Regions from separate parts of the Zavarzinia compransoris genome, predicted to be linked through region 2. Evidence: predicted binding sites of a transcription regulator. Region 2 holds the regulator's gene; the other holds the start of a gene.
The links. Region 2 encodes HrcA, which represses chaperone genes, less so after heat shock. Its sites were predicted from a motif close to GTTAGCACTCNCCNNNGGNGAGTGCTAAC; they were not measured.
Positions count from the first base shown of each region.

Region 1: the regulator HrcA is predicted to act here: its motif matches at 2,276-2,304, upstream of groES (co-chaperone GroES).

Region 1 covers NZ_QGLF01000001.1:1,112,888-1,118,836, reverse strand. The annotation lists gene rodA (rod shape-determining protein RodA) at 1-350, opposite strand, end outside; gene DKG75_RS05435 (hypothetical protein) at 433-816, opposite strand; gene DKG75_RS05430 (DUF423 domain-containing protein) at 813-1,193, opposite strand; gene DKG75_RS05425 (N-acetylmuramoyl-L-alanine amidase family protein) at 1,190-2,017, opposite strand; gene groES (co-chaperone GroES) at 2,352-2,687, shown strand; gene groL (chaperonin GroEL) at 2,738-4,378, shown strand; gene DKG75_RS05410 (hypothetical protein) at 4,526-5,281, shown strand; gene DKG75_RS05405 (hypothetical protein) at 5,498-5,719, shown strand; gene DKG75_RS05400 (flavin reductase family protein) at 5,729-5,949, opposite strand, start outside.
Region 2 covers NZ_QGLF01000003.1:229,020-234,968, reverse strand. The annotation lists gene DKG75_RS11790 (DUF2946 family protein) at 1-221, opposite strand, end outside; gene grpE (nucleotide exchange factor GrpE) at 326-901, opposite strand; gene hrcA (heat-inducible transcriptional repressor HrcA) at 919-1,953, opposite strand; gene DKG75_RS11775 (FtsB/FtsL family cell division protein) at 2,123-2,341, shown strand; gene DKG75_RS11770 (TAXI family TRAP transporter solute-binding subunit) at 2,418-3,374, shown strand; gene DKG75_RS11765 (DUF29 domain-containing protein) at 3,384-3,830, opposite strand; gene rph (ribonuclease PH) at 3,961-4,680, shown strand; gene rdgB (RdgB/HAM1 family non-canonical purine NTP pyrophosphatase) at 4,680-5,282, shown strand; gene DKG75_RS11750 (hypothetical protein) at 5,340-5,615, shown strand; gene hemW (radical SAM family heme chaperone HemW) at 5,622-5,949, shown strand, end outside.

The DNA.
Region 1 (5,949 bases), on a different contig from region 2:
TGGATCTGGAAGAAGCCGAGGTCGATCCAGCGCTGCGCGCCCATGCCGATCGAGCCCATGATCTCCACCCCGATCAGCCCGACCAGGGTGGCGCCGTAAAGCAGATAGGCATAGCGGGCATAGACCGAGATATCGATCACCGCGACCACCACCATGACCGCAAGGCCGATGATGAAGCGCACCAATTGCCGCCCGGCCCAGGGGTCCCATTTGCCGCCAGCGCTGGAATAGAGCATGGCGACGCCGATCGCCGCGATGGCGATGACCAGGAGCACGAGGCCCCAATTGATCGACAGCAGGCGCGACCCCAGTGAAGGACGGTCGCCGTCCCGGCTCGAATAGACGCTCAAGGCCAAGGTCCGATCTGGCGGCATGGACGGATCGCCCCGTTCTAGACCGGATCGCGCCGCAGTGCAAAGCGGATCGGGACCCTTACCGCTGTGCCGCCTCGAAGGCTGCGGCGGTGGCGAAAAGGGTGCAGCGCGGCCAGGCCGGGCTCTGCTCCGGCTTGCCGATGAAGGTGAGATGGACCACGGCGAGGCGCCCGTCGTCGAGGGCGAAGAGAATGTCGTCCTCGCCGTCCACCCGGCCGATGGCGGTGGCGCCGATGCCGTGCAGCGGATGGCCGGGCACGAGTTCGAGGCGTAATTCGCGGTCGAACAGGGCGCGGGCCGCACCGTCGGTCAGCGCGATCCACGGGTAGGCGAAGGCGATCGCGGGCAGGGGCAAGGAAGGGGGGCGAACCGGGGCCGCCGTGGCGGCGGGCCGGGTTCCGAGGCGGAGCAGGCTGGCGACGAGCCGCAGCAGCCGGATCAACGCCCGGCCTTGACCAGGGCGCCGATCAGGATCCAGGCCCAGCCGATCAGCATCAGCGTGCCGCCGACGGGGGCGACCATGCCGAGCGACAGGTCGGCCAGCGCGATCGCATAGAGCGCGCCGCCGAAGACGAAGGCGCCGGCGGCAAGCGCCAGGGCGGCGACGGCCGAAGTCCAGCCCCGGTCGGCGAGCCAGAGCGCGCCGAGGGCGGCGGCGGCATGAACCATCTGGTACTGGCTGGCGGTCTGGATCAGGTCGAGCTGATAGGCGGTCGCCGTCGCCTTCAGGCCGTGGGCGGCGAAGGCGCCGATGCCGACCGCGAGCAGGCCGTCGAGGGCGGCCAGGATCAGGGCGAGGCGAAAGAGAATATTCATCATGCCACCGTCACGGCGCCGGTGAAGGCATCGGCCAGAACCTGGGCGATCTGGGCCCGGCTCTTTTCCGAAGTCAGGAGCCTTTCATCGGCGGCATTGGAGAGGAAACCGGTTTCGATCAGCACCGCCGGCACGTCGGGCACCTTGAGCACGGCGAAATTGGCCGAGCGGCGGGGATTGTCCATCAGGCGCAGCTTGGCGCCCGCGGCCTTGACGATATGGGCCTTGCGGGCCAGCGCGGTGTTCAGGGAATGGCGCCGGGTCAGGTCGAACAGGATGGCGGCGACATCGGGATCGGAAACGCCGACGTCGAGGCCATGGACGAGGTCGACCGCATTCTCCCGGTCGGCGATGGCGGCGGCGAGCCCGTCCGACGCCTTTTCCGACAGCGTATAGGCGGAAAGGCCGCGCGCGTCCGGGTTCGGGGCCGAATCCGCATGGATCGAGACGAAGAAATCGGCCTTGGCGGTCTGGGCCAGGAAGGCCCGGTCCTTCAGGGGCACGAAGACATCCTTGCGCCGGGTCAGGATCACCTTGCAGCGGCCGCGCGATTCGATCCGGGTGGCGATCCGTTTCGCGAGGTCGAGGGTGATATCCTTCTCGAAGGCGCCGCTCGGCCCGATCGCGCCCGGATCGCGGCCGCCGTGGCCGGGATCGAGCATGATGACGGGCATGGTCTTGACCGGCCCGGCCGCGGCGCCGCGCGGTGGGGCGGGCTTGCGCGCAGGGGTCGGCAGGCTTTCCGCCAGCGCCTCCGCGGCGCCCGCGGAGAGCAGGAAAGGCAGGCCGAGGCCGAAGCGCAGAATGTCCCGACGATCGATGCTCATTTACCGATGCCCGTTGGCGCCGGGGCCCGCCAAAGGCGGAGGCCCACCGCAATAACCGACGCCGGCGCCCCTGGGGGAGCCGTACAGCACTGGCAGAATCTCACTCTTTTCCCTTCGAATCAAGTGCTTGTCGCCCATCACTCAGATTCCGATTAAAGGCGCCAGGGGAAACTGGGCGATTTTTCCGTGCCGCCGCTGCAGAAAAGCGCGGCCAGCGTCTTGACAGGCCCCGGGGCCGTGCCTAACTCTGCGGCGGCTGTTGGCACTCGCCAAATGGGAGTGCTAACAACGCGGCCCGATATTAAGGCCTTTGTCTACTCTAGAGGAGGTTTCCATGAGCTTTCGGCCGTTGCATGACCGGGTTCTGGTGAAGCGTATCGACGCTGAAGAAAAGACCAAGGGCGGGATCATCATCCCCGACACCGCCAAGGAAAAGCCGCAGGAAGGCGAGGTTGTCGCCGTCGGCTCCGGCGCCCGCAACGAGAAGGGCGAAGTCGTCGCCCTCGACGTGAAGGTGGGTGACCGCATCCTGTTCGGCAAGTGGTCCGGCACGGAAATCAAGCTGGACGGTCAGGACCTCCTGATCATGAAGGAATCCGACATTCTCGGCGTTCTCGCGGACACGGTGGCTCCGGCTGTCCCCGCGAAGAAGGGCAAGAAGGCCGCCTGAGCGGTCTCGCCATTCTCCCCGCCCTGAATAGCTTTTGAAGGAGCAAGCCGATGGCTGCCAAGGATATTCGTTTTAGCACCGACGCCCGTTCGCGCATGCTGCGCGGTGTCGAGCTTCTCGCCGACGCGGTGAAGGTCACCCTGGGCCCGAAGGGCCGCAATGTCGTGATCGAGAAGTCGTTCGGCGCGCCGCGCATCACCAAGGACGGTGTCTCGGTCGCCAAGGAAATCGAACTGGCCGATCGTTTCGAGAACATGGGCGCCCAGATGGTGCGCGAAGTGGCCTCGAAGACCAACGATCTCGCCGGTGACGGCACCACCACGGCGACCGTTCTCGCCGCCGCGATCGTCCGCGAAGGCGCCAAGGGCGTTGCCGCCGGCATGAACCCGATGGACCTGAAGCGCGGCATCGACATCGCGGTCGAAGCGGTCGTCGCCGAGGTGAAGAAGCAGTCGAAGAAGATCGCCGGCTCGGACGAGATCGCCCAGGTCGGCACCATCTCGGCCAATGGCGAGCGCGCCATCGGCGAGATGATCGCCAAGGCGATGGAAAAGGTCGGCAAGGAAGGCGTGATCACGGTTGAAGAGGCCAAGGGCCTGGAGACCGAGCTCGACGTCGTCGAAGGCATGCAGTTCGACCGCGGCTACCTGTCGCCCTACTTCGTGACCAACGCGGAGAAGATGACCGTCGAACTCGACAGCCCCTATATCCTCCTGCACGAGAAGAAGCTGTCGGGCCTCCAGGCCATGCTGCCGGTGCTCGAGTCGGTGGTGCAGTCGGGCCGTCCGCTGCTGATCATCGCGGAAGACGTCGAAGGCGAAGCGCTGGCCACCCTCGTGGTCAACAAGCTCCGCGGCGGCCTGAAGGTCGCGGCCGTGAAGGCGCCGGGCTTCGGCGACCGTCGCAAGGCCATGCTGGAAGACATCGCCATCCTGACCGGTGGCCAGGTGATCTCCGAAGACCTGGGCATCAAGCTCGAGAACGTCAACCTGAAGATGCTCGGCCAGGCCAAGAAGGTCGTCATCGACAAGGAAAACTCGACGATCGTCGACGGCCTCGGCAAGAAGGACCAGATCCAGGCCCGCGTCGGCCAGATCCGCGCCCAGATCGAAGAGACCTCGTCCGACTACGACCGTGAAAAGCTGCAGGAACGCCTGGCGAAGCTCGCCGGCGGCGTTGCGGTGATCAAGGTCGGCGGCTCGACCGAAGTCGAAGTGAAGGAACGCAAGGACCGCGTCGACGACGCCCTGCATGCCACCCGCGCTGCCGTCGAAGAAGGCATCGTCCCGGGCGGCGGCACGGCGCTGCTCTATGCCACCCGCGCGCTCGACAAGCTGAAGATCGAGCACGAAGACCAGAAGCACGGCGTCGACATCATCCGTCGCGCGCTCCAGGCCCCGGTCCGTCAGATCGCCGAGAACGCCGGCAAGGACGGCGCGGTCGTCGCCGGCAAGCTGCTTGAGAACAAGGACACCAAGCTCGGCTACGACGCCCAGAACGACGTCTACACCGACATGGTGAAGGCCGGCATCATCGACCCGACCAAGGTCGTCCGCTGCGCGCTCCAGGATGCGGCCTCGGTCGCCGGCCTGCTGATCACGACGGAAGCCATGATCGCCGAGAAGCCGGAGAAGAAGGCCCCGGCCATGCCGGGCGGCGACATGGGCGGCATGGGCGGCATGGATTTCTGATCCAGCCCTATCCAGCCTGTTCATTCGGGAACGGGGTCGGCGCAAGCCGGCCCCGTTTTCGTTTGGCCCGCGGTCCCGCCTGCAACCGGACGCCGGACGCGGTGTTATTGGCCATGGGGGCAAATGCCCGGATCGGAGTGAGATGGAATGACCATGGGTTCCTGGGGGCGGCTGTTGGGCTGGGTGCCGCTTGCGCTCACCCTCGTCGGCTGCGTCGCCTATGAGGACGGTTACGACGGCTATGGCAACGGCGGCTATGGTTCGCCGCCGCCCTATTACGGCCAGGGCGGGCGGCCCAATGACTATCAGCGCGACTATGAACGCCAGCGCCGCGAGCAGGAGCGCCAGCAGCAGCAATACGAACGGGACCGCCAGCGCCAGTACGAACGCGAGCGGCAGGAACAATACGAACGCGGCCGCCAGCGCGACGAGGATCGGCAGCGCCGCGAACAATACGAGCGCGAACGCCGCGACCAGGAGCGCCGGCAGCAGTACGAGCGCGAACGCCGCGACCAGGAGCGCCAGCAGCAATACGAACGCGAACGCCGCGACCAGGAGCGCCGGCAGCAATACGAGCGCGAGCGCCGCGACCAGGACCGCCAGCAGCAATACGAGCGCGAGCGCCGTGACCAGGAGCGCCAGCAGCGCGAGCGCGAACGCAACGACCAGGACCGCCAGCAGCGCGAACGCGAGCGCCATGACCAGGAGCGCCGCCAGCAATACGAACGCGAGCGCCAAGACCAGGACCGCCGGCAGCAGTACGAGCGCGAACGCCGCGAACGGGAGCGCGGGCAGCAGTCCGAAAACGACCGCCGCCAGCGCGATCAGCAGGAGCGTCAGCGGGACATCGAACGGGAGCGCCAGCAGCGCGAGGAAGAGCGCCGCCGCCGCGATGGCCAATAGGCCCTGATCCGCTTGCCGGCGGCTTGGTCCTATAGTAACGCGTAAGAAACTCCAAAGACCCGTGCCCACCTGCTTTCCGCGGTGGGCGCGGGGTTTTCCTGTGCGTTTCATGGTATGGCAAGGTTTATTTTTGGTTAACGCCGAAACAATTGCCCGGAGTCGATCATTCCTTTACCGGAAGGCGGTGCATGACCGCCGCAAGGCAAGGAGCGCGACATGATCGGATTCGGCTGGTTGAAGAAAGCCGCGGGCGTCGCCCTGCTGGTCGCGGGCGCCGGCGTTCTGGGCGGCTGCGTCGTCTATGACGGACCCTATGACCATGGTGGCCGCCGCTACCATCGGGGCTATGAGGGGGATTACCGCCAGGGGCCCCATCACCACGGCGGCCCGCAGCGCCCGCCGCGCCATGATCGCGGCGGCTATTATCACGGCCGGTAAAGGTCGGCTTCAGCCCTTCTTGCCGTTCTTCTCGGCGCGGGGGGCCCAGGCCGGGTGCGGGCGCCGCGTCCCGGGATCATGGGTGGCCTGCCAATTGTCGAGATCGATGCGCGCGAGGTCGAACAGGTAGCGCGTGGTGGCATAGGCATCGCCGCCCATGCGCCCGACCGCGTCGAGCCCATGGGGATCGACATGGCCGCGGCCGTTCAGCAGGCAGGTGTCGACATGGA
Region 2 (5,949 bases):
CCATAGAGGGTGCAGATCACGACCGAGATCTGGTCGGCCCCGGCGACCGGCGCCGCCGTCGGGGGTGGCGTCGTGCCGCCATGGCGGGCCATGGCCGCCGCCTGCACCGACGGCAGCAGGACAAGGGCGAGAACGGCAAGAAAGGCGAGGATCGTGCCGGACAGGGAAGTGCGGCGCGAAGCGCGCCGGCGCAACCGTCCTGTCCGCATCCCGATGGTCATTGCCGCCCCTGCCCTGCCGGCACGGACGATCGTCGAGACCGCCTGCCGGACCGCCGCGCTTTCCGCGCGATCGATCCAGCTTTTGCGGATCGGAACCGTTCAGGTCAAGCGGTCTGATCGACCACGGGTGCGACAGATTCGGCCTTGGCGACGCCGACCTTGGCCGCGCGCAGCAGGCGGTCGTGGATCTGGTAGCCGGTCTGGATGACCTGGATGATGGCGCCGCCCGGCTGGCCGGTGCCCGGCGCCTCGAACAGCACCTCGTGCTTGTTGGGATCGGCCTTCTCGCCCAGCGCCGGGGCGATGCGGGTGATGCCGGCCTTTTCGAAGGCGGCGAGCAATTCGCGCTCGGTCATGCCGATGCCGTCGAGCAGGCCGGCCAGGGCCCCGCCCTCGGCGCGGGCGTCGCCCGGCACCGCCTCGATCGCGCGGCGCAGGTTGTCGGCGACGCCGGTCAGGTCGCGGGCGAGCTTGGTCACGGCGTATTTCGCCGTATCCTCGCGCTCGCGCTCGGTGCGGCGGCGCAGGTTCTCGGTCTCGGCGAAGGCGCGCAGCAGGCGGTCCTTCAGGTCGGCGACCTCCGCCTGGAGGGTTTCGACCGTGGGGCCGGCTTCCGGGGCGGCCGGCGCCTCGGCGGCGGTTTCGGTCACGACGGTTTCGGGATGTTCGGTCTCGGTCATTTCGGGTCCACTTAACGTCAACTGATCAGGCGGCCGAGCATCCTGGCGGTGTAATCCACCATGGGCACGACCCGCCCGTAATTCACCCTTGTCGGCGCGATCACGCCGATCATGCCCACGATCCGTTCCTCCTGGCGCTTGAAGGGCGCCACGATCAGGGACGAGCCGGACAGGCTGAACAGCTTGTTCTCCGAGCCGATGAAGATGCGCACCCCATCGGCGTCCTGCGCCAGTTCCAACAGTTGGAGAACGTCACGCTTGCTTTCAAGGTCGTCGAACAATTGCCTGACCCGCTCGAGATCCGCAAGCACCGTGAGATCGTCGAGCAGGCGGGCGCGGCCGGAAACGATCAGCATGTTGCGCTCGTCCTCGCCCGACCAGGTGGCGAGCCCGGCTTCGACCACCTTGGCGGCAAGCAGGTCCAGTTCCGCCTTGCGGTCCTCGATCTCGTGCAGGATGCGCGTCCGCCCCTCGGCCATGGTGCGGCCGCCGAGGCGCGCCGACATATAGTTCGACGCCGCCTGCAAGGCCGAGGGCGTCAGGCCCGCCGGCACGTCGACGATCCGGTTCTCGACCGAGCCGTCCTGGCCGACGAGGACGGCCAGCGCCCGCCCCGGGCCGAGGTGGACGAATTCGACATGGGACAGCGAACGGTCCGACTTCGGCACGATGACGAGGCCGGCGCATTGCGACAGGCCGGACAATTGCTTGGTCGCCTCGGTCAGCAGGTCTTCGACCGAGCGGCCGGCGGCGGCGCCATGGGCTTCGATCGAGCGGCGCTCGTCCTCGGTCAGGTTGCCCAGTTCGAGAAAACTGTCGACGAAGATGCGCAGGCCCGCCTGGGTCGGCATCCGCCCGGCCGAGGCATGGGGGGAATAGAGCAGGCCGGCCTGTTCGAGATCCTGCATCACGTTGCGGATCGAGGCCGGCGACAGGGTGATGCCGAGGCGCTGCGACAAGGTGCGCGAACCGACCGGCTCCCCCGTCTCGAGATAGGACTCGACGATGGTGCGGAAGATCTGGCGTGAACGCTCGTTCAACTCCTGGATCATGCCGTCATTCCTGATGCTTTACGCAGGTGCAATGTAGGAAGCCTGCCGCGGCCCGTCAATCGCTCGCCTTGAGGGTGCCCGGCCCTCGAGGGTGGACAAGCCGGCGGAACGGGCGCCCAATAAAACGGGGCTGACCTCTCCACAACGACAAGAGTGAAAGGAGAACGCCATGGATTATTGGAGCCTGCTGGCCCGCCAGCGATCCAACGAAGCGAAGGCCCGGGCGCTGAGCCCGATCCTGCGCCGCGCCGGCGGCGGCCGCGCCACCCCCGTGCTGGCCGATGCCGGCCGCACCATCGCCGCGCTGCGCCAGGAAAACGCCCGCCAGCAGGCGGAAATCGACGTTCTGCGCGGCGAAATCGCCGACCTTCGGGGCCGCCCGTCCTGAAGCTGCGGAGCGCTGTTGATCCCCGCCCCGGGGCCTGCGACCATCGGGGCGGGGAATGGCGCCGAGGGGGAACGGCATGCGCGGATTGATCGGTCTCGTTACCGGCCTGCTGCTGGCGGCAGCGGCGCCGGCCGCAGCGGAAACGCAATATTTCCGGATCGCCACCGCCGGCGAGACCGGGACTTATTTTCCGGTCGGCCATGCGCTGGCCGCCGCCGCCAGCCGGCCGCCGGACCTCGTCGTTTCCGCCATCGCCTCGAACGGTTCCGTCGCCAATGTCGAGGCGATCAGCAACGGCACGGTCGAATCGGGCCTCGTCCAGGCGGATGTCGCCCATTGGGCGATCACCGGCACCGGCGCCTATGACGCCAGGGGGCCGCGCCCGGGCCTGCGCGCCATCGCCGCCCTTTACCCGGAGACGGTCCACCTCGTCGTGCGCCGTGACAGCGGCATCACCGGCATCGACACGCTGCGCGGCAAGCATGTCTCGATCGACGAGCCGGGCTCGGGCACGCTGGCCGACGTCCGCCTGATCCTGGACGCCCATGGCTTCAACGAGCGCGACTTCGTCGCCGAATATTACAAGCCCGACCTCGCCGCCCAGCTGGTGGGCGACGGGCAGCTGGACGGTTTCTTCTTCGTCGGCGGCTTCCCGAGCGAGGCGATCGCCATGCTGGCCGGCCGCAAGCTGGGCGAGATCGCCCTGGCCCCGATCGCCGGGCCGGGGGTGAACCGGCTGCTGGCGGACAATGCCTTCTTCACCCCGGCGCGCATTCCGGTGAACACCTATCCCCGGCTCGACGCGGTGGAGACGGTGGCCGTCCGCGCCCTGTGGCTGACCGGGGAAGACCAGCCGGCCGAATTGATCGAGCGGCTGACGGAGGCGCTCTGGTCCGATCAGGCCCGCGCCGTGCTCGACGCCGGCCACGCCCAGGCCCGGGCGATCCGCCCGGAAACCGCCCTTCTCGGCCTCACGGTGCCGCTGCACCCGGGCGCCGAAGCCTTCTACCGCAAGGCCGGCCTGATCAAGTAAGAGAAAGGCTCAATCGCCCGCCGGCCAGAACGCCGGATCGATGATCTGATCGAACGACCACGGGCAGGCGGGCGGAAAACTTTCTTCCGCAAGGCCGGTCTCCAGGCCGGCAGTGCGCCGCGCCTTCCTGTAGGCCCGCTGCAGGCTGTCGTCGACCTGCGCCCTGAGGCTCGGATTATCCGCCAGAAGGTCGGCGAGATCGTCGCGCTGATTGAGGATCGTCGTCCGCCACGACGCGCCCTGCAAGGCCGGCTGGAAGCGCCATTTCAGGAGATGCAGGAGAAGGACCGCCAGGCGGCTGATCAATTCGCGCTTTTCGGCCTTGCCCATGCTTTCGATTTCCTCGGCGATATGCTCGATATCGGCCGCCGCCAGCCGGCCGGCGCGCAGCAGCGCCGCCTGTTCGTTGGCCCAGGCGTAGAAATCCTCTTCGTAAAGGCGGGACTTTCCGGTCATCGCTGTCTCCGGCCCGAAGCCTAGCGAATTTCGCCCGGACTGTCATTCCGGCCGGCGCGATTTGCCTTTTCATAAATCCGGCGATTGGCTTTAAAAGGGCGGCCGGAACCATTCTCAAAGGGGAATTCTCATGCGCGCCCATGGCCGCCAGGCCGACCAGCTGCGGCCCATCAGCCTCGAGCCCGGTTTTTCCAAACACGCCGAAGGCTCGTGCTTCGTGCGTTTCGGCGACACTCATGTGCTCTGCACCGCCTCGATCGACGAGAAGGTGCCGTCCTGGCTGCGCGGCCAGGGCCGGGGCTGGGTGACCGCCGAATACGGCATGCTGCCCCGCGCCACCCACAGCCGGAACGACCGCGAGGCGGCCAAGGGCAAGCAGACCGGCCGCACCCAGGAAATCCAGCGCCTGATCGGCCGCGCGCTCCGCGCCGCCATCGACCTCGAAAAACTGGGCGAAGTCTCGATCAAGATCGACTGCGACGTGATCCAGGCCGACGGCGGCACCCGCACGGCCTCGGTCACCGGGGCCTATGTGGCACTCTACCAGGCGATCGAAGGGCTGATGAACAAGGGCACGCTCAAGGAAAACCCGATCCGGACCGAGGTCGCGGCGGTTTCCTGCGGCATCGTCAAGGGCGAGGCCCTGCTCGACCTCGATTACACCGAGGACAGTTCGGCCGGGGCGGACGCCAATTTCGTCCTGACCGGCACCGGCCAGATCGTCGAGATCCAGGGCACGGCGGAAGGCGCCCCCTTCAGCGCCGAGGAATTCGCCAATCTCTTCGCCCTCGCCCAGGGCGGCATCGCCCGCCTGACCGCCTATCAGCGCACGGCGCTCGGGCTGTTCTGATGAAACTCTCGGGCCGGCTGGTGGTCGCCAGCCACAATGAGGGCAAGGTGCGGGAGATCGGCGATCTCCTCGCCCCCTTCGGCATCACCCCGGTCTCCGCCGGCAGCCTGAACCTGCCCGAGCCGGAAGAAACCGAAACCACCTTCGCCGGCAATGCCGAACTGAAGGCGCGGGCCGCAGCCCTTGCCGCCGGCCTGCCGGCGCTGGCCGACGATTCGGGCCTTTCGGTCGAGGCGCTGGGCGGCGATCCCGGGATCTATTCCGCGCGCTGGGCCGGCCCGGGCAAGGATTTCGCCGTCGCCATGGACCGGATCGAAACCCTGCTGCGGGAAAAGGCTGCGCTGCTGCCGGCGCAGCGCCGGGCCTGGTTCACCTGCGCCCTGGCGCTGGCGCAGCCGGACGGCCGCTGCACCACTTTCGTCGGCGAGGTTCACGGTACCCTGGTCTGGCCGCCGCGCGGCCGTAACGGCTTCGGTTACGACCCGGTGTTCCAGGCCGAGGGCGCGGAGATCACCTTCGGCGAGATGGAGCCGGCGGCGAAACACGCGATCAGCCATCGCGCCATCGCCTTCCGCCAATTGGTCGACAGCCTGAAGGATTGAAACCGCCCGCCCGTCCCCCTACCCTGGTCCGACAACGATACCGCTGGGGGGCGGGCTATGGGCAGACTGGTGAATTTCCTTCTTTCGCTGCTGGTCCTCGCCGGGCTTGCGGTCCATGGCTATTTCTACCTCGCGACCGAGGAGATCCATCCCTGCCGGGCGGCCCTCGTCCGCCTCGGGCCCCATAATGCCGAGACCACCCTGGCCCTTCAGTTCAAGGGGCCGGACCGCAATCTCGATACGATCGTCGAATGCTATGCCGTCGCCTTTGACGGCGCATCCGAAGCCCCCGTCTCAACCCCCATTGACGTGCCGGCCCCGGCAGTCCAATAGGCGGGGATGAGCGAAACGATCCGTGCCGGCGATCCCGGCACAATGGCGCTTTACGTCCATTGGCCATTCTGCAAGTCGAAGTGTCCCTACTGCGACTTCAACAGCCATGTCCGCGACAGCGTCGACCATGGTGCCTGGGCGGCGGCCCTGACGGCGGAAGTGGCGCGGGTCGCCGCCCTCGCCCCCGGGCGGGTGCTGACCTCGATCTTCTTCGGCGGCGGCACACCGTCCCTGATGGACCCGGCGACGGTCGCGGCGGTGATCGCGGCGGCGGCCAGGGCCTGGCGCTTCGCCGCCGATATCGAGATCACGCTCGAAGCCAATCCGACCTCGG